4 regions of the Brevibacterium sp. K11IcPPYGO002 genome follow, and region 1 is predicted to be linked to each of the others. Evidence: riboswitches for the same ligand, from Rfam matches in the RefSeq annotation. Region 1 holds a riboswitch; each other region holds the start of a gene.
The links. Region 1 has a riboswitch for thiamine pyrophosphate ahead of thiO (glycine oxidase ThiO). Riboswitches for the same ligand answer to the same signal wherever they lie in the genome.
Positions count from the first base shown of each region.

Region 2: it holds a riboswitch for thiamine pyrophosphate, as region 1 does, so the genes downstream of both, QYM46_RS14345 (hydroxyethylthiazole kinase) here and thiO (glycine oxidase ThiO) in region 1, are expected to answer to the same signal.
Region 3: it holds a riboswitch for thiamine pyrophosphate, as region 1 does, so the genes downstream of both, thiC (phosphomethylpyrimidine synthase ThiC) here and thiO (glycine oxidase ThiO) in region 1, are expected to answer to the same signal.
Region 4: it holds a riboswitch for thiamine pyrophosphate, as region 1 does, so the genes downstream of both, QYM46_RS03910 (TenA family protein) here and thiO (glycine oxidase ThiO) in region 1, are expected to answer to the same signal.

Region 1 covers NZ_CP131929.1:1,689,023-1,696,014, reverse strand. Annotated here, with positions in the region: gene QYM46_RS07685 (sensor histidine kinase) at 1-619, opposite strand, end outside; gene QYM46_RS07680 (DedA family protein) at 773-2,014, shown strand; gene QYM46_RS07675 (ketopantoate reductase family protein) at 1,968-2,933, opposite strand; gene thiE (thiamine phosphate synthase) at 2,930-3,613, opposite strand; TPP riboswitch at 3,625-3,728, shown strand; gene thiO (glycine oxidase ThiO) at 3,718-4,878, shown strand; gene thiS (sulfur carrier protein ThiS) at 4,875-5,132, shown strand; gene QYM46_RS07655 (thiazole synthase) at 5,134-5,901, shown strand; gene moeB (molybdopterin-synthase adenylyltransferase MoeB) at 5,898-6,992, shown strand, end outside.
Region 2 covers NZ_CP131929.1:3,116,045-3,123,036, forward strand. Annotated here, with positions in the region: gene QYM46_RS14325 (DUF1648 domain-containing protein) at 1-8, shown strand, start outside; gene QYM46_RS14330 (TenA family protein) at 154-894, opposite strand; gene thiD (bifunctional hydroxymethylpyrimidine kinase/phosphomethylpyrimidine kinase) at 1,030-1,959, opposite strand; gene thiE (thiamine phosphate synthase) at 1,956-2,714, opposite strand; gene QYM46_RS14345 (hydroxyethylthiazole kinase) at 2,711-3,640, opposite strand; TPP riboswitch at 3,628-3,761, opposite strand; gene QYM46_RS14350 (DUF3800 domain-containing protein) at 4,022-4,915, shown strand; gene QYM46_RS14355 (winged helix-turn-helix transcriptional regulator) at 4,949-5,413, opposite strand; gene QYM46_RS14360 (SRPBCC family protein) at 5,527-6,036, shown strand; gene QYM46_RS14365 (sugar ABC transporter permease) at 6,222-6,992, opposite strand, start outside.
Region 3 covers NZ_CP131929.1:574,544-581,535, forward strand. Annotated here, with positions in the region: gene QYM46_RS02600 (ABC-ATPase domain-containing protein) at 1-209, opposite strand, end outside; gene QYM46_RS02605 (amidohydrolase family protein) at 241-1,032, opposite strand; gene thiC (phosphomethylpyrimidine synthase ThiC) at 1,131-2,939, opposite strand; TPP riboswitch at 2,935-3,043, opposite strand; gene QYM46_RS02615 (M18 family aminopeptidase) at 3,118-4,422, opposite strand; gene QYM46_RS02620 (DUF1684 domain-containing protein) at 4,558-6,264, shown strand; gene QYM46_RS02625 (M13 family metallopeptidase) at 6,373-6,992, opposite strand, start outside.
Region 4 covers NZ_CP131929.1:881,405-888,396, reverse strand. Annotated here, with positions in the region: gene QYM46_RS03935 (hypothetical protein) at 1-1,027, opposite strand, end outside; gene QYM46_RS03930 (HutD family protein) at 1,256-1,879, opposite strand; gene QYM46_RS03925 (VOC family protein) at 1,927-2,289, opposite strand; gene QYM46_RS03920 (ATP-grasp domain-containing protein) at 2,418-3,434, shown strand; gene QYM46_RS03915 (uridine kinase) at 3,512-4,153, shown strand; TPP riboswitch at 4,161-4,267, shown strand; gene QYM46_RS03910 (TenA family protein) at 4,262-4,951, shown strand; gene QYM46_RS03905 (phytoene desaturase family protein) at 5,016-6,497, shown strand; gene QYM46_RS03900 (AraC family transcriptional regulator) at 6,613-6,992, shown strand, end outside.

The sequences.
Region 1 (6,992 bases):
CGTCGTGCAGGTCGCGCTCGATCCGGCGTCGTTCCTCGTCGATGGCGAGAACGACTCCACGGCGGGTGGTCAGCAGTTCGCTGATGCGGGTGTAGACGGCGAAGGGGCGCTTCACCTCGACGAAACGCGCATCGATGCGACCGTGCGCCCAGCTTGCCGCCTCGGACAGGGCGATGGCGCCGATGAGGTTCGCCGCCCCGTAGAGGACTCCGACGAAGAGTGTGGGCTGGGAGATCGACCACATGTCGAATCCGATGTTCACGGCTCCCCCGATGAAGAATCCTTGGAAGAGCGAGCCGAGAGTCACGACGACGAATCCGCCGAGGAGGTTTGCAGTGGGGATGATTGCCACTGCTGCGATGAGGCCGTTGCCGAGCAGGAACCGGCGGTGGGTCGGTGCGGAAGCGAGAACGAGTCCGAACCCGTGAGAATGCCGGGCGAGCTCCCAGTCTCGCACCTTGGCGGCCACTCGTGATGAGGGTGAGAGCACGGAGGCGGCGAGGAGCGGAAGACACAGCAGACCGCCCCAGACCACCGCGAGGACGGAACGTGCCCAGCGCGCGGCGAACATCCGGGCTTCGGGAGGACGACGGGTGGACAGCGCGCTCGGCCAGGGCATGAATCGATCGTAGCAACGCCCAACACCGGCTCACAGGGGTTCGACCGCAGTCTCGGATTCCGGTTTCCCGCAATGGCGGCTGCCGGTCGACCGCACCGACTGTGTGCCCGACCGCGTACCGTCCCTGCCACCCGGTGCCTAGCGTGGATGACTATGGATCTCGCACTCGAGCTGCTCACCGCCACACTCACCTCACCGTGGGTGTACCTGCTCATCGCCGTGGCTGCGGCGCTGGACTCGCTCGTGCCGATCGTGCCGTCGGAGACTCTGCTCATCACCGCTGCGACCTTCGCCGCTGCGGGTCAGCCTCACCCGGCAGGACTCGTCATCGCCGCAGCCGGCGGCGCCCTCCTCGGCGATCTGGCCGCTCACATCGTCGGCCGCTTGGCCGCTTCAGGTGTCGGCCGGTGGCGGCGGTGGACTCGAATTGCGGAGCTCCTCGACTCCGCCCGCACGGTCTTCTCACGCCGAGGCGGGACCGTGCTCATCGCCGGTCGGTTCGTTCCCGGGGGCCGCAGCTTGGCGACGATCGGATCCGGCCTGCTCGGATTTCCGACCCGCACCTTTCTGCTCTGGGACGGAATCGGAGCTCTGGCCTGGGCGCTCTATTCGACGGGTATCGGACTCATCGGAGGCACGATATTCGATGACCGGCCGCTGCTCGGAGTCGCTTTCGGCATCGGCATCGCCTTGGCCATCACCGGTGCGGCCGACTTCGTCCGACGTCTTCGCCGCCGCAGACGCGGACGTAGCGGACGCGGCGAACGCAGCCGACGCCGATTCGACGAACTCCGAGCCCGAGATGTCATGATGGAGGGGATGTCCCAAACACATGTGTGGTACGTCAGCTACGGATCGAACATGGCTCGCGATCGGCTCGCCTGCTATCTGCAGGGCGGGCGACCGCCCGGCGCTAAGGTGACTTATCCGGGTGCCAGAGACGCAGCACTGCCCCGTGCCGAAGCTGGGATCGAACTGCCCGGAACGATCTACTTCGCCGGCGAATCGAAGGTCTGGGGCGGCGGAATGGCCTTCTACGATCATTCTGTCCCCGGACCGACCCCGGCCAAGGCCTACCTCATCACCGCCGAACAGTTCGCCGATGTGGCCGCCCAGGAGATGCACCGCCCACCCGAGCCCGACAGTCCGCTGGAACGCCTCGTCTTCGACCTGCCGGCCGGCAGCTCCCATTCTCTGGGTCCGGGCGGCTACGAAACGCTGCTCGTCCTCGATGACGCCGATGGCGTCCCCATGGTCACATTCACCGCTGCCCACAGTTCGTCCGACATCGAACACACTCAGCCGCAGGAGCCGTATCTGGCGATGCTGCGCACGGGCACGGCCGAGGTCAGAGCCGCTTCTGGGCTTCCCCTGCCCGCAGCTGCACAAGCGTGAGGTCGAGCAGCGGAGTCGCGACTCCCAGCTCCTCTGCCTTGGCCGACAGATCGCCGAGGATGTGCTCCGTTTCGCTCGGCAGCCCTGCCGTCACATCCCTGTAGAGGGATGAGGTGAAGGCCGAGCCGTCCTCGGTGAGCATCTGCAGCGTCATGTCGTGGGAGGCCTCCGACACCGGGTGTCCGGCCGCGGCCGCCACGGCTTCGAGTTCGTCGATGATGGCGTGCACGTGCGATCTGCCGCCTGCTGCCATGATCGCCCCGACCGGGGCGCGGAACAGACAGGTGACGACTCCCGCGGCGGCGATGAAGGTCCACTTCTCCCACAGCCCGTCGATGACTCCATCGACGATCTGGAGTTTGAATCCGGGGACGTCGAGGGCCTCGGAGATTCGCGTGGGTACGGCCGCGCCGTGAAGATCGCCGATGGTCATCACCGCAAGGTCGGTGAGCTGGACGACGGCTCCGTCTCTGATCGTGCCGACGATCTTGACGAACCCGCCGAGCACCTGCCCGGGGTACCTGTTCTGCAGCTTCTCGATCTGGGCCATGCCGTTGAGGAACGGGATGATCGTCGTCTGTTCTCCCACCGCCGGTCCGATATCGTCGATGACCGAGTCGAGTCCACCCGCTTTGACCGCGACGATGACGAGGTCGAAGATCCGCGGTGAGGCGCTGAGCTCCTCGGCGGTGATGACATCGACCTGGTTCGTCCGATCGGCACCGGGAGCGGTGAAGCGCAGTCCGTCCGCGCGGACCGTCGCCGCCCGCGCCTGCCGGAGCAGGAACGTGACATCGCGTCCGGCTTCCTGCAGATAGGTGCCGAACGCTCCGCCGGTGGCGCCTGCCCCGGCGATGAGAATCGACAGGTCGGCACCTGCACCGATTCCGGCGGTTGTGCTGTCAGCTGCTGAGGTCATTCCAACTCCTCCTTGAGCACCCGTGCGGCCGCAGCGGGGTCGTCTGCCGAGGTTATCGCACGGACGACGACGGCACGGTTCGCGCCCGCCTGCCGGATCGCGTCCAGTCTCTCCCCTGCCGCGATGCCGCCGATCGCGAACCACGGTTTGCTCGCCTTCGCGGCGGCAGAGGTCAGCAGTGCCGTCCCCACAGCGGCACGGCCGGGTTTCGTCGGGGTCTCCCAGACCGGCCCGACGCAGAAGTAGTCGGTCTCCGGGTCCGCCTCGGCGGCGAGCGCCTGCTCGAGGGAATGGGTGGAGCGTCCGAGGATGACATCGGGGCCGAGCACGGCACGGGCCTGAGCACTGGTGAGGTCGCCTTGACCGACGTGGAAGACATCGGCGCCGGTCAGTAGTGCGACGTCGGCGCGGTCGTTGACGGAGAAGAGCTTGTCGTGACGGGCGGCAATATCTTTGAGGACCTCCAATGCCGCGATCTCGGCGCGGGCTTCGAGGCTCTTGTCCCTCAGTTGGATGATGTCGACTCCCCCGCGGTAGGCGGCATCGAGGAACTCGGCGAGGTCGCCTTGAGCGGTCCGGGCATCGGTGCACAGGTAGAGCTTCGCCTCTGCCAGTCGTGCCTCTCTCCAGGCTCTCTTCGTCTGCCGCGCTGCGGTGCGCGGTGGCATCTGTGTGGTCATGGTCATAGAGTAGAGGAGTTCGCGGGAGCCTCCCAACGAGGCTGAGAGGGCGTAAGAGCCGACCGTCAGACCTGATGCGGATCATGCCGCCGGAGGGAGAAGCTGTGAGAGTCATCGTCGTCGGCGCCGGGATCATCGGCCTGTCCACGGCCTGGTATCTGCGCCGTTTCGGTGCCGAAGTCACCATCGTCGATCCTGCCCCCGCCCAGGGTGCCAGCCATGCCGCCGCGGGGATGATCGCTCCCGCCGCCGAGGTGGTCTGGGGGCAGACTCCCCTGTATCCGCTGATGCGGACCTCGGCTCAGATGTATCCGGAATTCGCCGCCGAGGTGGCGAGCGCCGCCGACACCGATCTCGGTTACACAGATGCCGGGACCTTGGTGTGTGCGGGTGACCGGGCTGATCTGCAGGCTCTGCGGGAGCTGCGCGAAGCACAATCACGATCGGGTTTCGCCACCGAGCTCATCACCGGCAGTGCCGCCCGCCGTATCGAACCGTCGCTGTCGCCTGCCGTGGCCGGGGCTGTGCACATTCCCGGTGATCACTCGATCGATCCGCGTCGTGTATCGGCGGGACTCCTGTCTGCTCTTACAGCTGGCTCAGAGTCGCTCCTCATCCGGCAGCGGGTGACCGAGCTGCTGGGAGATGGTGCGGCGACAACCGGCGTCACACTGGGAGACGGCCGCCGGTTGGAAGCCGACCAGGTGGTCGTCTGCGCCGGCAGCGCCACCACCGAGATCGCCGGTGCCCCGCCGCTGCCGATCCGGGAAGTCTGGGGTGATGTGCTGCGCTTGCGTGCCCCCGCCGAGGCGACTCCCCTGCTGACTCGGACCCTCCGCGGGTTGGTCAACGGTCGTCCTGTCTACCTGGTTCCTCGCCCCGACGGTGAGATCGTGCTCGGTGCCAGTTCCCGTGAGGACGGGCTCTCCGGCACCCCTGCCGGGGCGATCCACCGGCTGCTCTCTGACGGGCAGCGGTTGGTCCCGGGCATCCTCGACGCGGAGATCACCGACATCACCACCCGTGCTCGCCCTGGTTCTCCCGACGACCTGCCGATGATCGGGCGCATCGATCCCGGCTGCGTTGTGAGCACCGGCTACTTCCGACATGGCATCCTCTTGGCCCCGTTCGGCGGGCGGCTCGGCGCCGAGCTCGCCCTGGGTGCTGCCTCCGACTGGCCTCCTGACGGGACGCTCGAGTCCGTGTCCCCACACCGCTTCACCACAGACCACACCACCGCCTACCCGATGAGGAGCAACTCATGACCGATCGCGACCACTCACCGACCATCGTCCTCAACGGTGACCATCATGAGCTGCCGGGTGCCACCTCGGCGCTCGACCTCATCTCCGAGGTCACCGGACGGGAACTGAACCCGGATGGGACACCGGCCGACGGCGGACGCTTAGGGCTGGCCCTGGCCGTCGACGGCGAGGTCATCCGTCGCGGTGCCTGGTCCGGGTTCGCCCTGGCTGACGGTCACACCGTCGACATCGTCACCGCAGTGCAGGGAGGCTGAGATGAGCTGGAGGGTCGATGACGTGGAGATGTCGTCTCGCCTCGTGATGGGCACGGGCGGGGCGAGTTCCCTGAGCATCCTCGAAGACGCCCTCGTGGCCTCGGGAACCGAGCTGACCACAGTGGCGATGCGGCGCTTCGACGCCGAGTCCCGGGACTCGGTGTTCACCATGCTGCAGCGTCTGGGAATCCGGGCGCTGCCGAACACCGCCGGCTGCTATACGGCCCGGGATGCCGTGCTCACCGCCCGACTGGCCAGGGAGGCCCTGGAGACGAACTGGGTGAAGCTCGAGGTCATCGCCGATGAGGACACCCTGCTCCCGGACTCCGTCGAGCTCTTCGCCGCCGCCGAGGAGCTCGTCCTCGACGGGTTCACGGTCTTCGCCTACACGAACGACGATCCGGCTCTGGCGAAACGTCTGGAGGATGCCGGGGTGGCCGTGGTGATGCCGGCAGGTGCTCCGATCGGCAGTGGGCTGGGCATCCTCAACCCTCACAACATCGAGACCATCGTCTCCCGTGCACAGGTGCCCGTCATCCTCGACGCCGGTGTCGGCACCGCCTCCGATGCGGCTCTGGCGATGGAGCTCGGGTGCACCGCGGTTCTCCTGGCCTCTGCCGTCACTCGCGCTCACGACGCCCACGCCATGGCTCGGGCGATGGCTCTGGCCGTCGAGGCCGGGCATCTGGCGGCCGGAGCCGGGAGGATCCCCAAACGACCGTTGGCATTGGCATCATCGCCGTTCGATGGAATGGTCGCAGCACAATGACCACCGCTGCCTCCACTCCTCCGTCGCTGCCGCCGCTCGTCGACCCCGTGGACTCCCTGTCCCGGACGGAGCTGGAACGCTACTCCCGGCACCTGAGCCTGCCGGGATTCGGACTTCAGGGACAACGGCGTCTGCGGGCCGCCTCGGTGCTGGTCATCGGCGCCGGAGGACTCGGTTCACCGGTGCTCAGCTATCTCGCCGCTGCCGGCGTCGGACAGCTGACCATCATCGATGACGATGTGGTCGAGTCGTCGAACCTGCAGCGCCAGATCATCCACCGGGATGACGATGTGGGTCGACCGAAGGTCACCTCTGCCGCCGATGCCGTGCACCGGCTCGATCCGAACTTCGAGGTGCGCACGATCGAGGAACGGCTGAGCCCGGAGAATGCGCTCGACCTCTTCGCTGAACACGACGTCGTCATCGACGGAGCGGACAACTTCGCGACCAGGTACCTGTCCAATGATGCCGCCGAACTCACCGGCACCCCGCTGGTGTGGGGCACGATCTTCCGCTTCGCCGGTCAGGTGAGCACGTTCGTCCCCGGTCACGGGCCGATGCTGCGCGACCTGTTCCCGGATATCCCGGAACCCGGTTCGGTGCCCAACTGCGCCGAGGGCGGGGTCCTCGGAGTGCTGTGCGGAACCGTGGGCTCGGCGATGGCGACCGAGGCGATCAAACTCATCTGCGGCATCGGCGCCCCTTTCATCGGTCGGCTGCTGGGTTATGAGGCGTTGACCGGGGAGTACTCAACCCTGCGGTTCTCCCCCGATCCCGACCGTCCCACGGTCACCGACCTCGCCGAGGTGACTGCCGCCTGCGCCGCGCACCCCGACGGCGGCGTCATGGCAGAGCCTTCGGCGGATGAGATCGGCGTCGCCGAATTCCTGTCCGTCGAAGACGATGTGCGTATCGTCGACGTGCGGGAGGACTGGGAACGTGAGCTGGCGGTCATCCCCGGCTCAGTGCATCTGCCTCTCGGCGTCCTCCGAGACGGCGGGTGGAAAGCCCTGGAGTCGGCGCTCGGTGACTTCGGTCGAGCGGGGTCACCGGTCGATATCGTCATCCACTGCAAGTCCGGGGCCCGATCG
Region 2 (6,992 bases), 1.4 Mb from region 1:
CGAGGTGACTGCGTCGGCGGCGACGGCCACCCCGCCGAGGTGACTCTGCGGTCCATCCCGACCGCGGGGGTGGGAACCCTCCCGCCCTCCCACCGAGGTGACCGACCAGAGGTCAGGGCCGCCTCGGCGAAGGGCCTGCGCAAGGTTCTTGGGTCAGACGGTGACTTCTTGGGGCAGGAACACGGAGACGTCCCAGTTCTGCATCGCGTGGGCCGACGCCCAGAAGTGGAGTTCGTACACGCAGGCCTGTTCGAAGGCGGCGCGCATGCGGGCCGCTTCCTCGCTCGGGGCCTTCGCCAGCTCCTGTTCGAGGATGTGCACGGCGTGGCGCGTCGATTCGTCGAATTCCGGTGAGTCGTAGGTCTGCACCCAGGTGCGGTAGGGGTGGTCATCGGACATCTGTCCGGCCTGGTCGATCAGCACCTTGCCCATGTGGGCGTAGACCCAGAAGCAGGGCAGGACCGAGGCGACGCCTTCGCCGTAGGATCGGCTGGCGGCCGTGGCCACGAGGAAGGACACGTAGCCCAGCGTCGTCGGGGAGGCCTTGAATCGGGAACCTTCCGCGGTGAGCTCCTCCAGCGCCGAGGCGAGTCGGGCGTCGGCGAGCAGCTCTGCATGCATCTCCTCTTCGACGGTGATCGCCTCGGCGGCGGAGCCGGCCCAGAATCGGGATTCGTCACGGTCGACGGTCTTCGCGGCCAGGAACGACAAGGCCTTTGCATACCCGTTGAGATAGAGGCTGTCCTGCGAGATGTAATTGGCGAACGCCTTCGGATCGAGGCTGCCGTCGGCGAGCTGGGCGAGGAACGGCAGGGCTTCGATCTGCTTGACGATGGGGCGAACGCGGTCCCACAGCTGGGTGGTCAGTGGGCCGGCGGTAAAGGTGACGGTCATGGGAACTCCTTTGTGCTCGTGTGACGTAATGGTTCGGATGGCGTGGTAGTGCGTGTGCCGGGGTGGTTCGATTGACATGGCGGTGCGTGTGTCGGGGTGTTCGTCAGACGTGGCGATTCGGCGGGACGGGGCCGGTCAGGCGGGTCGACCGCGGACGATGTCGACCTGGTGGTCGACGGGTCCGTGGGCGCCCTCCGGATCCAAGCTCAGCTGCCAGTCCGCAGCCGAGTTCAGGGCGCGAGCGAGAAAATCGAGGGCATTGCCGACAGCCTCGCCGAGGAGGTCGGACTCGATCACCGCGCGTGACCGATCCTTCCCGGTCGGGGCCGCCGGATCGGCAGGTCCCCCGGCGGCAGCTGCGCGTTCGCGGCCGAGGACGGCCACCTCGGCGGTGATCGCAGCCGACAGGGTGCACCCGGTTCCGTGCGTGTTCATCGTCGTCATCCGGGGGTGGGTGAATTCCCGGACCTGACCGTCGGCCGTGGCGAGGATGTCGATGACCTCGTCATCGCTGCCGTGTCCGCCCTTGAGCAGGACCGCTCCGGGCCCCCGCTCGAGCAGGCGTCCGGCCTGGTCACGCATGGCTTCGGTCGTCCGCGCTTCGGGTTCGTCATCGCTGATGAGCAGGGCCGCCTCGGGGAGGTTGGGGGTGATGAGGTTCGCGGCGGGCAGCAGGTGGGTGCGCACGGCGTCGACGGCATCGGTCTCGAGGAGGCGGTGGCCGGAGGTCGCGATCATCACCGGGTCGACGGTGAAGAAGCCGAGCCGGCCTTCGGCGGCGCGGGCGACGACGAGTTCGACGAGGTCACGGCTGCCGAGCATCCCCGATTTCGTCGCATCGACTGGCAGGTCGCCGAGCACGGAATCGAACTGGTCGGCGACGAAATCGACGTCGATCGGATAGACGCGCGACACCCCGTGCGTGTTCTGCGCAACGAGGGCGGTGATGACGGTCGTGCCCATGGTCTTCCGCGCGGTGAAGGTCTTGAGGTCGGCGTGGATTCCGGCGCCGCCGGAGGGGTCGGTGCCGGCGATGGACAAGGTGATCGGCGGGCGGGTCGTCACTGGTCGCTCCCGGTGAAAGCGGCCAGCAGCTCTTCGGCCGCCGACTTCGGATCGTCGGCCAGGCAGATCGCCGAGACCACACAGATTCCGATCAGTCCACGTCCGTGCAGGTCGGGGGCGCGGTCGGCGGTGATGCCGCCGATGGCGACGGCGGGGAGGCCGGCTTCTGCCGCCAATTCGCCGAGGCGGTCCGGTCCGATGCCGACGGGGGCGTCGGCTTTCGTGGAGGTGTCATAGACCGGTCCGATGCCGACGAGATCGACGACTCCGGAGTTGCGGCCGGCGGCGAATTCGTCGCTGTTCGCGGCCGAGAGACCGATGAGCGGTGCCGCACCCAGGGCGGCGCGCACCTCGGCGACGGTGGTGTCAGTTTGGCCGACGTGGATGTGCACGTTCTCGCCTTCGTCGATGAGGCGGCGGGCCACCTCGACGCGGTCGTTGAGGACGACGGGGACCGTGCGGTCGGTGTCGCGGGTGGCGGCGTCGACTGCGGCGATGACCTGGCGGGTGAGCGAGTAGAAGGCTGCATCGTCGATGTCTTTGTCGCGGACCTGGACGATGCCCACTCCCCCGTCGACGGCGGCCTGCACGGTCTCGGCGACGGTGCGGCCGGCGGCTTCGCATTGCGCGGAGTCGGTGACGAGGCAGAGGCGCGTGTCGATTCCGGCGAAGCGGTCGGTTGCGTCTACTCGGTCGTTCACGGTCGCGCTGTCGTCGGCCGAGTTGTCAGCGATGTGGGCGGATCCGGCGGTCATGCCTGGACGCCTTTGCCGGCGGTTTCATTCGCAGAAGTGAGCGTGTCGAGGCTGATTCTCGCCTGTGCGAGTCGGTCGCCGTCGACGGCATGGAGCGCATCGAGGAAGTTCACCGAGTAGCTGCCGGGTCCCTTCGCGCCATCGGCGGCGAGTTCTCCTGCGACCGCGAAGTGGGAGTGGGCGGCGACGACGGCTTCGAATCTCGCCGAGGCGGCCCCACCGTTCGCGTTACCGTCCGCGGCGTTGATTGCTGAGACGTCGGCGTCGGGGTCCGCCAGTCCCGCCCGGGCGGAAGCCAGGTAAGCGACGGTGACGGCGCCGAGTGAGCACCCGGTGCCGATGACGAGCGGCATGAACTCATGTCCGCCGGAGACGCGGGCGACGTGGTCGGCGCCGTCGATATGGGCGACGACGGCATCGGTGGGTCCGGAGACGGCGACGATGGCACCGGTTTCTCGGGACAGCTTTGCGGCGGCGGGAAGGACGGCGTCGACTTCATCGGTGGAGTCCACTCCACGACCGCCGAGTCCCACACCGGCGAGTGCGGCGATCTCGGAGGCATTGCCGCGGATGGCGGTGGGGTGATCGGCAGCGGCGCGGCGGATGCGGGAGGTGCGGAAGTCAACGGCGCCGACGCTCACGGGGTCGAGGACCCAGGGCTTGCCGGCGGCGTTGGCGACGTCGATGGCGGCATCGGCTGCGAGCAGCTGGTGGTTCGAGGCGGTTCCGAAGTTGACGAGAACTCCGCTGGCGATTCCGGCGAACTGTCCGGCATCGGCCTCATGGTCGAGCATCGCCGGGGAGGCGCCGACGGCCAGGAGCACGTTCGCGCTGAACTGCTGCACGACGGTGTTCGTGATGCACTGGATGAGTGGATTGCTTGCGCGCAGTCGCGCATTCGCAGAACGCAGGTCGAAGTCAACCATGACGATCCCTTCGCTAGTATGGCCCAGATCAGGTTCGATGGGTGTTCTCTCAGCCTCGGTGTCCTCCGTGCGCAGCGTCTCGGTGCGAACGGATCCTCATGAGGCACCCCATGTCATTGGCTTCGACTGTATCAGCCTGTCCGGACACGGGCGACTTCCACAGTCACAAGGTCAAGCCGGGGAATGAGCGCCGATCCACGTTGTGCGCCATGCTGGCCGTTGAGTCTCCGTGCAAGACTGATTGCGCGGACCTCGGTGCTGTGAGATTATTGAAGTGGTAGCAAGGAGTTCACCTCCTAGAGCGCCAAGTCGCAAGCCCACGTCTCAGACGTGGGTTTTTGCGTTGGGCCTCGTGTCAGAGCCGCTAGGTAAAGTTTGCCCATGCTGCTCGCCTATATCGATGAGATCGGTGAACCCGGCCCTTACGTCGCCAAAGACCACCCGAGATTCAACACTAATCCCGTCTTCGGCTATGCAGGCTTCGTCATTCCCGAAAGCTCGGCTCGGAGATTCGGTCAGATCTTCACAGCAGAGAAGCGACGCGTCTTTGCCAGCGAGCTTCGGGGCGTGGAGAACCCGGGCCGCTGGGAGCGAAAGGGCTCAGATATCTTCACCCCAGACGCTTGGCGAAGTTACGGTGAGCAGATCCGTGTCTTTCGCGGACTGATCAACAGGCTCGCAGAACTGAGCGGACGCGTCTTCTTCTATGCCGAACAGAAGGAGGTCGGCACCAGGAAGCAGGTGCGACTCTCCGATGAGCAACGCGAAGCTTCAGCTATGCGAGAGTCGGTCAATCGTCTCTGTCGTCACGCGGACAATTGCGGCGAGAATCTACTGATGCTGATGGACCAGATCAATGAGAAGCAACGGGCTGCAAGAGTAGCGACGATATACGCACACATATTCTCGCGTGCCCAAGAATTCAGGGAAATGAATGCTGCCATTGAGCCGCCCATGCACATCGACAGTGCTCTCAGCTCCAATATTCAGCTTGCCAATTGGATATCAGCATCTGTCAGCCGAGCCATCGACTACCAACTCGAACGCGAATCAAAGTACGACTGGGTACCTCAGGCTCTCGGCAGCCACATGCACCATCGCATCACATACGAATCCAAGCTTCGCCTCTGGCAGAGTTCGCTGGGCGATCTGAACAACTTCGACGTATTCAAAGCAGAGAGGCCTTACCCGGATGGATTGCACACCGGGCCTATGAGTCCAGAAGATCTCGCGAAACTGCAAAAGGTCAAGCACGCTACTGTCAAACGAAAATAGTCCAAGTTCAGCTCCGCACTCCGCTGTGATGCCCTACTTCTGCCGGTGCGCCCATTTCTCGTCGGGCATTCCCGGCCCTTTGGAGACGGTGACGATGTCAGGCTGCTGACCACAGGAGTCACAGCGAATCGAGTTGTGCACTTCGCCTTCACAGTCGTCGTGTCGGTAGATGATCGGCCTCCCGTTCGGCGCTTCCCAGCGATCTCCCCATTCGGTGAACGCAATGAGCACGCCTTTGAGATCATGTCCCTTGTCGGTGAGCACGTACTCGACTCCGGATGGATTCGGCTGCCGAGTCATGACTCCGGCATCGACGAAGCCGTCGAGCCGCTTGGTGAGGATGTTGGTCGCCACTCCCAATCGCTTCTGGAAGTCGCCGAAGCGAGTGACCCCGGCGAAGAGCGCGTTTCTGATGATCAGCAGGCTCCAGCGTTCGCCTACGATCTCCAAGGTCCGCGCGATCGAACACACTTCATCGTCATACGTTCTGCCCAACATAGAAGAGAGTCTACCTATTCACTTGCATGACGAAAGCATAGTGGGATGATCGATCCATCGACTTGCATGACGCAAGTTGAGAGAATGACATACAACGGCAAAGGAGCCTGACAATGTCTGCACACAATCCCACTGCTCTTCCCGACACCGAATCATCATCGGACTTCACCTTCAGCTATGAGGTCACGCAATCACCACACGCAGTCTTCGATGCGGTGACGAATGTGCGCGGCTGGTGGTCGCAGCGCATCGACGGGGCGCCCGACCGCCTCGGCGAATTCGTCTACACGGTGCCGCAGATCCACACCACCCGCGCCGAGATCATCGAGCTGGTTCCCTCGGAACGGGTCGTCTGGAGAATCCTGGACAACCAGTTCGGAACCTCACCCGACGAGATCGATGAGTGGGCCGGGACGACCGTGCGCTTCGACATCGAGCCCACGGTGTCAGGCATTCGGCTGACATTCACCCATGTGGGCTTGACCCCGGCGCTGGCCTGCTATGACGGATGCGCTCGAGGATGGACACGCCACGCCCACGACAGCCTGCACCAGCTCATCACGACGGGAGTGGGCAACCCGATCACTCCGGCGATCGAGGCCGAACTGATCTCCGAGCCGTGACTTTCAGAACCTCGTATCTCGTCAGCACCGACCGCTCGACTTAACGTCGCTGTATCAAGCTGTGCATTGCGCGCTCGACGCTCAGGCGAGCGGTCGGCAGAGGGAGCTCTTGCGGAACCGAGCGGTCGACGACAACTTGAGCGCTCAGCGCTGAGCCAACGCCCCTGTGCCGCCGACTCGCCCTGCTACCCCCGCCCGACGTACCTCTGGCCGCGGCGGCTCAGCGCATCGATGACAACGGCTGCCAGCAGGACGAGCGCGGTGATGATCTGCTGCGCATCGGAGTTGAAGCCGATGAGGTAGAGACCATTGTTGATCGCACCGACGACCAGCGCACCGAGCACCGCCGCCCATGCGGTTCCGCGACCGCCGAAGAGCGAAGTGCCGCCGATGACAGCCGAGGCGATCGCATTGAGCAGGTCCTGCGTCGGCACGAGAGTCGAACCGGCGTTCGTTGTCACACCGGCCTTGATGAAGCCGAACAGCGCGGCCAGCACCCCGGCCGCCATGAAGACGCTGATGCGCACCCAAGTCACCCTGATACCAGAACGACGCGCCGCCTCCACCTTGCCGCCGACGGCGTAGATCGATCGGCCGTAGCGGGTCTTGCGCAGCACGAGGTCGATGATGATCGCGATGACCATCATGAGGAAGAAGGGCATCGCCAGACCGAAGTCCTGATTGACGAGGATGAGGAATCCGAATACGACCACCGTGAGCAGAGCGATGCGCACGATCACAGCTGCCCAGCTCGGGGCGTCGAGGCCCACGTGATGACGGCGCAGCTTGGAGTAGATGATTCCGGCACCGAAGCCGATGATCGCGATGGCACCGAATACGTACGCCCAGATCGCCGGGAAGTAGAAGTTCGCGAAGTCGAAGGCGAAAGTGTCGGACATCGACAGGTTCTTCTGTGTGCCCAGGGTAGTCAGAGTCAATCCGGTGAAAGCGAGCAG
Region 3 (6,992 bases), 1.1 Mb from region 1:
GTGGTGAGCTCAAGCGGAACCTTCGCATCGGCACGATCGACACGGACCCGGACCTTCGACGGGGAGGCGAACGGATCGGCTTGGACCCGATCGATGAACACGGTGACCGGTCCGAAGGTGTAGCGGCCGCGGATCTGTTTGAGATTGCCGTAGCTGCGACCGTCGAGGGTGTGCAGAGTGGAGGCGAGATTCGACTGACGTGAACTCATCTCACTCATGCTACTGGGCGGAGATGAACGTCTACTCAGCGGATGACGGTTCGAGGCCGTAGAACCTCGCCGCATTCGACCAGAACACGGCGTCCGCCTCGGTGGGGGTGAGCACCTGGAGGAGGAGTGTGAAATCAGCATCTGAGAAGGGGCGACGTGCCCGCGTCGACGGCAGATCCGTGCCCACCATGAGCGCGGTCGGGTCGGTGTCGACGATGCGACGGACCGCCTCGGCGGGGTCGAGTTCCACGCGACCGAAACCGGTGGCTTTGACCTTCACCCCGGCCTCGACGAGGCGCAGCAGGGTGGGCAGTCCGTCCTCGTGCATGCCCAGGTGGTCGATGCTCACCGCCGGCAGTGCGGCGATGCGTGCGGCGAGGTCGGCATCGATGGTGCGGGCGTCGATATAGAGCTCGGCATGCCATCCGACAAGGTCATGGACCCGTCGGGCGAAGCTGTCGAGGGCATCGAGAGTGGCCGAACCACCGCGGGCGATATTGAAGCGCAGCGCCTTGATGCCGGCCTCGTCGAGGCGGCGGATCTGTTCATCGGTGGTCGCATCCGGCAGCTGTGTGACACCGACATAGCTGCCGCCGAGCCCCCGCAGCGCCTCGACGAGGTACCCCTGGTCGAAGCCCTGGAACGAGCCGGAGACGACGGCACCTCCGGCGACGTCGACTCCCACCTCGGGCAGGCTCTGCAGCCTCGCGCGATAGTCGGCGACCGTGAATGGGTCGGGCAGATAGCCGTTGTTCTCGATCAGCGGATGGGTCGGATCGATGATGTGCAGATGCGCGTCGAAGGCACGCTGAAGTTCGCTCATACCGTCAACCTACATCGCCTCCGCAACGCTCGTTCACGGCCTGGCGCGTCAGTCGAATCGTGCACACTGCGATAGACGCGCCACGCCCTGAACGACGGTCAGTCCGCCTTGAGGCCGACGGTCGGATCGGGCAGGTAGACCTCTCCGCCAGAGGCGAGGAATTCGCGGCTCTTCCGCTGCATTCCTGCCAGGGCCTCCTGAGCCTCGGCGCTGCCGTAGGTGTCGCGGATGTCCTGGGAGATGCGCATCGAGCAGAACTTCGGCCCGCACATGGAACAGAAGTGCGCGGTCTTCGCGGGTTCCGCGGGCAGCGTCTCGTCGTGGAACGCCTCGGCAGTCTCCGGATCGAGGCCGAGCGCGAACTGATCCCGCCAGCGGAACTCGAACCGAGCCTTCGACAGCGCATCATCGCGGGCCGTCGCGCCGGGGTGGCCTTTCGCGATATCCGCGGCATGCGCGGCGATCTTGTACGTGATCACCCCGGTCTTGACGTCGTCGCGGTCGGGTAGGCCGAGATGCTCCTTCGGGGTGACGTAGCAGAGCATCGCCGTGCCGTAGCGGGCGATCTCGGTCGCCCCGATCGCCGAGGTGATGTGGTCGTATCCGGGTGCGATATCCGTGACCAGCGGACCCAAGGTGTAGAACGGTGCGCCGTGGCAGAGCTCCTGCTGGCGTTCGACGTTCTCCCGTACGAGGTGGAGCGGAATGTGCCCGGGGCCTTCGACCATCACCTGGACATCGTGGGCCCACGCACGTTCGGTGAGTTCGGCCAGTGTGTCGAGTTCGGCGAACTGGGCGGCATCGTTGGCGTCGGCGATGGACCCCGGTCGCAGTCCGTCGCCGAGTGAGAACGCGACATCGTAGCGGGCGAAGATCTCACAGAGCTCGTCGAAGTGGGTGTAGAGGAAGTTCTCCTCGTGGTGGGCAAGGCACCAGCCGGCCATGATGGACCCGCCGCGGGAGACCATCCCGGTGACCCGGTCGGCCGTGAGCGGAACATAGCGCAGCAGCACACCGGCGTGGACGGTCATGTAGTCGACACCCTGCTCACACTGTTCGATGACCGTGTCGCGATAGATCTCCCAGGTCAGCGCGTTCGCATTACCGTCGACCTTCTCCAGCGCCTGATAGATCGGGACGGTGCCGATGGGGATGGGGGAGTTGCGGATGATCCATTCCCGAGTGGTGTGGATGTCATTGCCGGTCGACAGGTCCATGAGGGTGTCGGCACCCCACTTCGCGGCCCACCGCAGCTTCTGCACCTCCTCGGCGATGGAGCTGGTGACCGCGGAATTGCCGATGTTCGCGTTGATCTTGACGAGGAATGCCTTGCCGATGATCATCGGTTCGGATTCGGGGTGGTTGATGTTGTTCGGGATGATCGCCCGACCGGCGGCGAGTTCGGCACGCACGAGCTCGACATCGCACTGCTCGCGGAGTGCGACGAACCGCATCTCCGGGGTGATGATGCCCTGCCTTGCGTAGTGCATCTGGGTGACCGTGCGACCGGTCTTGGCCCGACGCGGAACCGGTCTGCGTCCCTTCCACTGCTGCGACGGGGCACCTCGGCGGACGGCGGCACGACCGTCATCGGCGATGCGGTGGCCGCGGGCTGCGTACGTTTCGGTGTCGAGGCGATCCTCGATCCACGGAAATCGCAGAGCTGGAAGTCCCTCTTCCGGAGTGCTGCCCGGTCCGACGGTGCGGTAGACGTCGACGGGATCGTTGGCCCGGCCGTTCGAGTCCTCGAGTTCGATGCGGGTCACGGGAACGCGGATGCCGTGCTCCGTGTCGTCGACCCACGCCGGCGAATGCGTCGGATACTGCTCGAGGGTGAATTCGTCGTGCGAATCTGCGTCAGACGAAGTCGTGGCAGGGGCGGGTGTTTCAGGGGTGAATGCAGTCATCTGCAGTCCTCACTTCCTACGCCGGTATCAACCGGATCAGGTTCTACGGTCTCGGACGATGCAGTCCGATCTCAGCCCGTGCAGCGGGCTCCCGTGGGGTCGTGCAATTCGTATCACGATCGTCGTGGTGAGGACAACCGCGGTGTCGGCGGATTCGAGGCCCGCCGGGGGTGCGAGGTCAGCTGCCTTGGAGGAACGCCTTCGCAGCGGCACCGAGAGCGAGCACATCGGAGACCGCGACCATCTCGCGGGCCGAGTGCATCGAGTACAGGGCCGGACCCACGTCGACGGTGGTCATTCCCAGTCGGGTCGCGGTCAGCGGTCCGATCGTCGACCCGCAGGGCATCGCATTGTTCGACACGAAATCCTGGTAGTCGACCCCAGCGGCCGTGCATGCCTGCGACCACACGGCCGTGCCGACCGCATCCGTGGCGTAGCGCTGCTGAGCGTTGAGCTTGAGCAGGGGACCGCCGCCGAGGCGGGGGCGGACATGCGGGTCATGTCGTTCCGGATAGTTCGGATGAGCAGCATGCCCGGCATCGGAGGAGACACACACCGAGGAGGCCATCGACGCGAGATAATCGCTGCGCGTCGACTGCGGCAGCAAGGAGGCGACGATGCGTTCGGTGACGTCGGCGAGGAACGGGCCGCATGCTCCCGAGCGCGAATTCGATCCGATCTCCTCGTGGTCGAAGGCCGCGAACAGGGGGATGCCGTCGAGGCCGTCGGCATCGAGCTGGGTGAGCGCGGTGACACCGGCGTGGACGGACAGCAGGTTGTCCAGCCTCGGCGAGGCGAAGAACTCCTCGGCCGCACCGAAGAGGGCCGGTTCCTGAGTGGGGATGGTGTAGACATCGTGGCCGACGACGGTCTCGGCATCGACTCCGGCGGACGCGGCGAGCAGTTCGATGATGTCCGCCTCGGCGAGGTCGGCCAGGCCGATGACGGGAGCGGTATGACGCTGCTTGTCCAGGGTCAGCCCCTCGTTGACCTGACGGTCGAGGTGGATCGCCAGCTGCGGGATGCGGGCGATCGGTCCGGTGCGGGCGAGCACGATGCGGCCGTCGGCGAGGCCGAGACGACCGGCGAAGGCGAGCTCACGATCGAGCCACGAATTCAGCAACGGCCCGCCGTAGACCTCCACCCCGACCTGACGGGTGCCCTCAGCGGTGTACTCGCCGCCGGGTTTGAGTTTGAACGCCGGGGAATCGGTGTGGGAACCGAACACACGGAACCGGTCAGCCGCCTCGGTGACGGTGGGATTCATCCACGCGATGAGCGCGCCGTCCCGGATGACGTAGTGCCCGGTCCCAGGTGTCAGCGCCCAGGGAACGGACTCGTCGAGGTGGGAGAATCCGGCTTCTTCCATGCGTTTCGCGGCGGTGGCCACCGCGTGATAGGAGCTGGGGGAGGCGCTGACGAAGTCGCCGAGGTCGGCCGCTGTCGTCGCGGCCCGATCCGGTCTCGGGAGTGATTCATTCATTTCCCCAGCCTATCGTTTGCGGTAGTTTGGAGGTGAAGAAGATCAGGTCTCAGACGCCGGGTTGCCACCGGGTCCGAGAATCAGGCGGGAGCAGCGATCCTGCTGCCGCACCAGCGACGGCAAGGAGTGTTCGACGTGAACCAGTTCGTGACGGAGTGGAACACCTGGCGCGACTCACGGAACTCGGCACTGGCGAAACCGTTCGGCTGGCTAAGCGTCGTCGGGCTGCACTGGCTCGAGGACGAATCGACCTGGACCGACGCCCCCGGCACCTTCACCGTCGACGACGGGTGGGTGACCGTGTCCCTGGACACCGGAATCAAGGCCGGTCCAGCGGCGGAGACGTTCGACCTGCTCAGCGCGGTCGGCGACGGCGGAGACGGTTCGGATTCGACTGGTTCCGGGGCTGGGACTGGGGGAGGTCCTGGGGCTGGGACTGGGGCGAACGGCGCGGGTGTGACCAACTCGGGGCCGACCCGGGCGACGAGCCCGGCCGTGCCCAGCGACACCTCGACCCTGCCGAGGGTCACGGACCAGGCCGACGCGGCGGCCGGTGCGGGCGCAGATTCTGCGGCTGGTGCGGATGGTTCTGCTGGTGCGGATGCCGGATCGGATGCCGGTTCACAAGCGACCGGCGGACACGCAGCCGTGCCCGCTCGACCTCAGGTCCGCGTCGAGGAGAACGGGTTCAGCGCGAAACTTCCGACCGGCGGATCGCTCAACTGGTTCACCGTCGGCAACGTCCTCTACGAACTCATCGACCGGGCCGGCCGCCTCGGTGTGCGTGTGCGCAATTCGAAGTCCCCGCTGTTGGGCAAGTTCTTCGAGGTTCCGGTCTTCGACCCGGACCCGGACTTCGTCTTCCTCGCCCGATTCACCCGGTTCGACCCGTTCAAGACCTACCCGATCGAAACCGCTCAAGAGGATCTGCAGCTGCAGACGCAGGCGGCGGGAATCGTCACGTTCGACACTCAGCACGGTGAGGTGAACCTGCTCGCCACCGGGTGTCCGAAGACCGGGCTCCAGCTGGACTTCCACGATTCGACGAACGGGAGCACCACCTCGGCGTGGCGGACCATCGATCTCGGAGTGCCGAATCAGGACGGGTCGCTCGTCGTCGATTTCAACCGTGCGGTGAACTACCCGTTCGCGTTCACCTCGTTCGCCACCTGCCCGGCCCCGATCGAGGGAAACGTCGTTCCCTTCGACGTCACCGCAGGTGAGCGGCGTCCCCCGTTCTTCTACTCGGAGGCCGGGATCAACGTGCCGTTCCTCTTCTACGTGTGGTGGGACGAAAACAGCGCCGAGGTGACCCGCCCCTGGTACTCACGATTCGGCCTCGACATCACCATCCTCAACCCCAACCACGACGACGGGCGGATCTCGCTGGTCGGCTTCGACGGGGTCGCCATGTCCGGTGGGGATCTGTCCCCGCTGGGGCGCAAGGCCCGGTCGCGGCTCATCGATGTCGCCACCGAAGCGCTGACCTCACGGATTCCGGTCATCGGCATCGGCGCATACTCGGCGTTCGTCATCCAGGCCCAGCGCGAGCTGCGGTCGCAGCAGGGGTATGTCGATGGCATCGAGACCGAATACTCGGCCCCCGAGGACCGGCTGCTCATCGTGATGAACAACGAACTCGACCCGAAGCAGGCCGGTTTCGACATCGTCCACACCGACGCCAGCGGGCTGCTCTACGTGGAGATGCCCTTCGACATTCCGCTCGAATCCGATCGCACCGAGGTCGAGGACTTCCAGGCTGCGATGGAATCCGGTGCCTCGATCTCGAGCTGGCAGGAATTCGACTACCGCATGGTCGCCCTCATCCGCCACCACCGCTGAGTCACTCCACTCGGATCCCCGGGCTCCCAGCGCCCGTTTCCTCCCCGAACTACCCGACGGCGGCCCAGCAACCTCGCGCGAGGTTGCTGGGCCGCCGTCAGGTAGTAATTACCAGATGGTGACTCGGGAGTCGGGGGCTAAGTACATGCCGTCGGACTCGGTCACGCCGTAGGTGTCGTGGAAGGCGGTCATGTTCTTCACGACCTGGTTGCAGCGGAACTCCTCCGGCGAATGCGGGTCGATCGACAGCCTGCGCACACGCTCCTCGGTGCGCATCTTCGACCGCCACGCCTTCGCCCACGCGGAGAAGAACGCCTTCGCCTGCTCGGGGCTCGGCGCCACCGGCACACCCGAGGTACCCGCCCGTTCGCCGAGTTCGAGCTCGAGCGCCTTCCAGCCGATCGACAGGCCGCCCAGGTCACCGATGTTCTCACCGACCGTCAGCGCTCCGTTGACATGCTGGTTGGCCTCGAGACCGGCCGGAACCAGCTCCTCATACTGGGCGATCAGCGCATTCGTGCGCTCCTCGAAGCGCTCACGATCAGCAGACGTCCACCAATCGACGAGGTTGCCGTCGCCGTCATAGCGCGAACCCTGATCGTCGAAGCCGTGCCCGATCTCGTGGCCGATGACCGCGCCGATGGCTCCGAAGTTCGCCGCCACATCACCGGAGGCGTCGAAGAACGGCGGCTGGAGGATCGCGGCCGGGAAGACGATCTCGTTCATCA
Region 4 (6,992 bases), 810 kb from region 1:
GGCCCTCGGCCGTACCTTCGGTGCCGGTCTCCCCCGCCGAGGTGGACTGATCGTTCTGAGTGCTCGATCCGCTGTTCGTGGAGCCCTGACCGCCGTCGGTGCCCGACCCGGATCCGCGCGACGATTCGTCCCCGCCGGTTCCCGAGTCCGAGGTTCCGTCGTTGATGACGGTTTCGTCGTTCGCGGAGCTTCCGGTCACCGATCGTGAGATCTGCGAGGTGCCTGGTGAGATATCTGCTTCGGTGAAGTTCTCGGCCACAACGACCGCGCCGAGTCCGATTCCGAAGGCGGCGACGCCGATCGTCAGCGGGTAGAGGATCCGTTTGCGGCGCAGCTTCTGCCACCAGGTACGGGATCCGCTCTTGGTGTCATCGGCGTCCCCGTCCACGTTCTCGGACTCCCCCTCTCCCGTCGCCGAGGCGGCTGTCGCGTTCGCGTTGCCGGCTGCGGGTTCCGGTGGGGCGAAGGCCGAATCCTCGGCGAGTGAGGGGTCGACTGCAGCGGTCTTCCCGTTGGGGTTCTTCGCGATCTTCGCTTTGACTGCCGGGGCGAGTTTGGATCCGACCTGTTGGATCTTCTCCTTGCCTTTGTCGAGGCTGCGACCGTAGAGAGTGACGGCCAGGGCGGTGACGATGCTGGCGACTCCGGCGCCGACGACAGTGCCTGCGACGCCGAGCTGCCCGCCGATGACCGACGAGGTCGCCGCAGCGCCTGCGCCTGCCAGCAGCTGAGTGGCGGAGATCCGACCGTCCGAGGACTTCTCGTCTTTTTCGTCGTCGACCGTCGCTGTCGATTCGGCGACGCCGGTCGCGGTCGCAGAGGTGGCCGGGGCAGCGGCCGTCGGTGAACCTTGGGGTGTGTCGGGCAGCGTCGTCATCGGCTGCTGTGCGACCTCGCCGTCGCGGCGGATCGGGTTGGGCGGCATCACCGGGGTGACGAGATGTTCGGTGGGTTCGGCCGCCGGGGTCGGGTGGGAGCTGACGATCTCTTCGGTGATCAGCGGCAGGGTCTGGGAATGTTCCGGCATACGAGTGTCATCGTTGTGCTCGCGCTGATCGTTCTTGCCGCTGTCTCCGACCGCCAAAGTTCCTCCAAAGTCCGGTGGAGCACCATTCTCGGACACCGACGTTCGGGCATCCTGACACTTCGTGCCCGAAGCTGGGAAAGACCTGATGGAAACGGTCGGGTAAGGCTCCGCCACCTCGGATGATGCGCGCGAATGTGACGCCGGGGACAATCGGCTCCCACCGATTTCTCAGATGTGTTCGTCGCACCTGCCGGTGTGGAGAACGACCACCGAGACCTCATCTGGAACAGCCTCACCCGGGTCGAGTTCGAACAGCTGAAAACGAGGGAAATCGACGTCGGCTTCGACAGTGAGCACCAACCGGATTCCGTCGGCTGGAACCGGCCGACCGATGACCATCTGCAGCTCGCCAGAAGCAGAATCGGATTCTCTGCCCGAGTCAGCGCCTGAGCCAGTGCCCGAGCCAACGCCCGTGTCGGCACCAGCGTCGCAGGCGACGTCGTCTGTGCTGTCATCGGCGACCATGAGGTTGACGGCGAAGCAGGGGTCGGCCAAATCGACGAGGCTCACGTTCTGCTCTCCGTGGAAGTGCACCGGTCGGAGGGCCGGCACGCGATGCACGTGACCGTCGATCTCAAGGGCCACCTCGGCGGTGGGCAGGAAGGTGCGCGCCATTCCGGGCAGGGCTGAGAACGGGCCCACACGTTCGAGCCTGGCGATGCTCAATCGCCAGGGGTGAAGACCTGGAGTCAGCTCCACCGAATCCGTCAGCCCGACGAGCTCGGTGGTCTGACCGCCGCCGTTGGCCCACGGAACGGGATCACGGTCGGCGAAGGAGGCGAGCGCGCGCATGACTCAGCGCGCCGTGGGCGGGTGGGGCCGCCTCGGCGATGGCGCGGTCATCCCTTGCACAGGCAGAACGGGTGACCGGCCGGGTCGAGGAACACTCGGAACGTTTCTCCCGGCTGTTCGGGGGCTTTGCCTGCACCGATCTCGAGCACAGCCTCCTCGGCGACGTCGAGATCGTCGACCATGACGTCGAGGTGCATCTGCTGCGGGTGGGCCTGACCGGGCCAACTGGGTGCGTGATAGTCCTCGACCTGTTGGATGCAGATCGGCGGCCAGGAATTGGAGACGACTTCTGCCCAGGTGCCGTCCTCGTCGACGGTGACAGACCAATCCAGGAGTTTGCCGTAGAACTCCGCGAGTTCACCGGCGTCGGGGGCGTCGAGCACGACAACGGGCTGCTTTGCGATAGCCATGTCCCGAGTCTACGCCGCCGCACTGACACGACGAAGGCCTGGACACCAGGGCGTAGGATTGTTGAGCAGATCCGCCGATGCTTCCGAATACTCTCGGTCGCATCGGCTCCCGACAGTGAAGGTGCGCGATGAGTTCTCATACCCTGCCCGTCGGCGACGCTCCCGCGGTGCACATCATCCACGACAATCAGGAATGGATCGCTCCGTTCACGGATGCGCTCGACCGCCTCGGCGTCGCCCATGTCGAATGGCTGCTGCCCGAGACCACGATCGATCTTGCCGCCGAACCTCCTGCCGGCCTGTTCTGGTCGCGGCTGTCGGCGTCGGCGCACACCCGCACCGATCCGCAGGTGAAGGAGTACGGGCGAGCGGTCCTCGACTGGCTCGCCGCCGCCGGCCGCCGAGTCATCAACGGTCGCGACGTCTACGAGCTCGAGGTGAGCAAGATCCGACAGCATCGCGAGCTGGCCGGCCAGGGCCTCGACGTGCCACGCACCGCGGCCGCGTTCGGATCGCAGGCGCTCGTCGAGGCGGCTGCCGGCTTCACTCCCCCGTTCATCACCAAGCACAATCAGGGCGGCAAGGGCCTCGGTGTGCGCCGTTTCGACTCCCTCGCCGAGCTCGAGGCAGCCGCCGATGAGTTCGCGCCCGGTGGCACGAATGCGCCGATCGACGGAATCACGCTCATCCAGGAATATGTGCAGCCGGCTCAGCCGTTCATCACCCGCGCCGAGTTCATCGGCGGACGTTTCCACTATGCGGTGCGCGTCGACGTCTCAGGTGGGTCGTTCGAACTGTGCCCGGCCGATGCCTGCGAGGTCCCGGGTGCCGGGGCCAGCCCGGACGTTCCCCAGTTCGCCCGTCGAAACGACGTCACGGCCGCAACCCCGCTCATCGCGCGCCTCGAGACGCTGCTCTCAGGTCTCGGCATCGAGATCGCCGGCATCGAGTTCATCGAAACCGCCGACGGCCGCGAGGTCGTCTACGACATCAATACGAACACGAACTACAACCCGTCGGTCGAGTCCGCCGAACTGTCGGCCGGCCGGCAGCCAGCCGTTGACCGGATAGCGCAGTACGTGTCCGACACCCTCGCCGAGGCGGCCCCGCCGTCGGTGTCCCCCGCCGGGTCCGCAGCGTGGTGAGTTCCCGGGCCCGAGTTCTGATCGATCTGCTGGCAGAGCTGCGCACCGTCCGGCCGGGTCATCGCGCATTGGTGGCAGTGGACGGAGTCGACGGAGCCGGGAAGACCACGATCGCCCGTGAGCTCGTCGACCTTGCGGACGAGAACTCGGGATGTGCCGGCGCTGCAGGCACGCGTACCGATCGGCTGGTCGCCGCCATCAGCATCGACGGCTTCCACCGTCCTCGGGTGATCCGCTACGCCCACGGCAAGGGACCAGACACTTTCTATCGTCATTCCTACGACTACGAAGTTTTCGTCGAGTCCGTCGTCGAACCGTTTCGTCGAGGTGATGCGATCGTTCCAGCTGTGTGGGACGTCGACGAGGATCGTCCGCTGGCGCCGGAACCTCGGAGTCTGCCGAAGGACTGCATCCTCCTCGTCGAGGGGATCTTCCTCCACCGTCCCGAGTTGGTGGGTCTCTGGGATGCGAGCATGTGGGTCGAGGTGCCGTTCGAGGTCTCAGCCCCACGCGGAAACGAGCGGTTCCCCGGAGCCTTCGTCGCCGATCCCGAGGCTGCGTCGAATCATCGCTATGTCGGCGGTCAGCGTCTCTACTTCTCCGAGGCAGCTCCGTGGGAGAAGGCAACATGGGTGCTCGACAATCGCGATCTGGATCGGCCAGTCCTGACCTGCCGAACCGCATTCGATCACTCTGGCAACTGTTCTTGTCCCGGGTGATAGTGTCGGAGTCCTACAGGGGAGCGCCGAGCGAGCCGGCGCTGAGAGTGCATATGCAGACCCTTTGAACCTGATCCGGTGAGCACCGGCGGAGGGAGTGGAATCGCAATGACCACCACAGACTTGGACACGTCGATCACCGTGGCTGCTGACGGAGCGGTATCGGCACTGCTACGATCAACCAGCCGGCAATGGGCGGAGGCCGTCGACCACCGGTTCGTCAGGGAACTGTTCGCCGGCACCATCGACGACACCGTCTTGCGCGACTATCTGGTGCAGGACTATCAGTTCTTCGAATCGTTCCTGTCCATGCTCGGCGCCTGCGTGGCCCATGCCGATGAGCTCGACGCGAAGCTGCGATTCGCCCGACAGCTGGGCATGCTCGTCGCCGATGAGGACACGTATTTCGTCGATTCCTTCGCCGAGTTGGGAGTCGCGCCCGCCGACTACCTCCACCCCGAACTGACCATACCGACGGCGGGCTTCCGCGATGTCATGGATGATGCCGTCGCCTCGGCGTCGTATCCGCAGCTGCTCGTCGTCCTCGTCGTCGCCGAATGGCTCTACCTCGACTGGGCCGAGTCCCGTGAGGAGATGCCGAAGCGGCAGGTTCACCGAGGATGGATCGACCTCCACCGAGGCGAGGCCTTCCGCGAGTGGGTGCAGTTCCTCGTCGACGAGCTCGAACGTGCGTTCCCGACCGACGCCCAGAGCTCAGTAGCCGAGACCCTGACCCGCGCCTGGAACCGGGCCGTCGATCTCGAACGCGCCTTCTTCGACACCGCCTACGGCAGCTGAGCCGCACTCAGCCGCCCGGGACTGCGCATCTCGGCCGCCCAGCCCACTGGCCTAGACTGGCCTCATGAGCACAGGTGTTGATGCAGTCGTCGTCGGATCTGGTCCCAACGGCATGTCTGCCGCGGTCACTCTGGCCCGGGCCGGACTCTCCGTCGAGGTGTTCGAAGCTGAAGCCACGATCGGCGGTGGTGCCCGCACACTCGACCTCGGCCTGGCACCCGGCGTCACCCACGACATCTGCTCGGCCGTTCATCCCCTGGCGATCGCCAGCCCCTTCTTCGTCGACTTCGACCTGCGCGCCCGCGGCATGGAGCTGACCACCCCCGAGATCTCCTACGCCCAACCCCTCGACGGGAAACCGGCCGCGCTGGCCTTCCACGATCTCGACGAAACGGTCGACCGCCTCGGCGAGGCGGGACCGGAATGGCGGCGATTCTTCGCCCCGCTGCTCGACCGTGTCGATGACGCGATCTGGCTCTCCCTCGGTGACAAACGCTCCGTGCCCGAGACCCTCCGCGATGTTCCCGGCATTGCGAACGTCGTGAAATTCGGTCTGCGACTCCTGTCCCAGGCCAGCCCCGCGTGGAACATTCCGCTGTCCCACGAGTCGACGCAGTCCCTGTTCACCGGGGTCGCCGCGCACGCCATCGGCGGGCTGCCGGCGATGGGCACGGCCGCTACCGCCACGATGCTCTCCACGGTCGCCCACGCCGGAGGCTGGCCCTGCCCCATCGGCGGATCTCAAGCGATCGTCGACCACCTCGTCGCCGATCTCGAAGCTCACGGCGGCACCGTGCACGCGAACTCCCCGATCGCCCACGTCACCGACCTGCCCAAGGCCCGCGCCTACCTGCTCGACACTTCGGCGTTGGGTGCGGCACAGATCTTCTCCGGCCTGCTGCCGGCCCACGTCGACACGAGCCTGCGAACGTTCAAGCACGGCAACGCCGCGGCCAAGGTCGATTTCGTCCTCAACGGTCCGGTCCCCTGGTCCGACCCCGAGGTCGGCCGTGCCGGAACGATCCACGTGGGCGGCTCGCGAGCGCAGATGGCCGCCGCCGAGGCGCAGGTGATGAACGGACGGATGCCATCAGACCCCGTGTGCCTCGTCTCCGACCCGACCGTCTTCGACCCCTCCCGCGAGGTGAACGGCCTGCGCCCGCTGTGGACGTACGCGCACGTGCCCTTCGATTGCCCGCTCGACCCGACCGAATACGTGACACGGCAGATCGAACGCTTCGCCCCGGGCTTCCGCGACCGCGTCGTCGCCCACAACGCGATCCCCGCTTCCGAGATGGCCGGGCACAACCAGAACTACATCGGCGGGGACATCGCCACCGGCGTCGTGTCCTTCTACCGGATGATGGCTCGCCCGCGCCTGACCTGGGACTCCTACAGCCTCGGCGTGCCCGGGGCGTTCCTGTGTTCGGCGGCGACCCCGCCGGCCCCGGGCGTACACGGAATGAACGGCTGGTTCGCCGCACGCCGAGCGCTGAAGACCCGCTTCGGAATCGACGAGGCACCCAGCCTGGCACCGGGCGACTGACGGAGTGCGTCCCCGCAGGGACGCACCACCATCCCAAACGTGATCGAATCGGGCACAGATTGTCGGGCGGGACGCCCTGGGCCACGGGAAGTATGGATGAGTGAAGGGAGAGATCGTGATCGCTGAACTCAATACACTCATCGACGCCATCGAGTCGAACCTGACTGCCGATTCCGCGGAGTCCGTCGAGATTGGTGCGCTGGCCGCCAGGCTCGGCACGACCGAGTATCACCTGCGGCGGATGTTCTCATCGCTGGCGGGAATTCCGCTCTCGGAATATGTCCGCAGGCGCAGAATGACCGTCGCTGCCGGTGACGTCATCGACGGTGAGGATCTGCTGAGTGTAGCCGTGCGGTACGGATACGGATCGACGGAGGCATTCACGCGCGCCTTTCGGTCCGTCCACGGTACGGCTCCGTCCGAGGCTCTGCGAAATGGCGGTCCCCTTCGCAGCCAACAGTCACTCAGGTTCCGCCTGACGATCGAAGGGAGTTC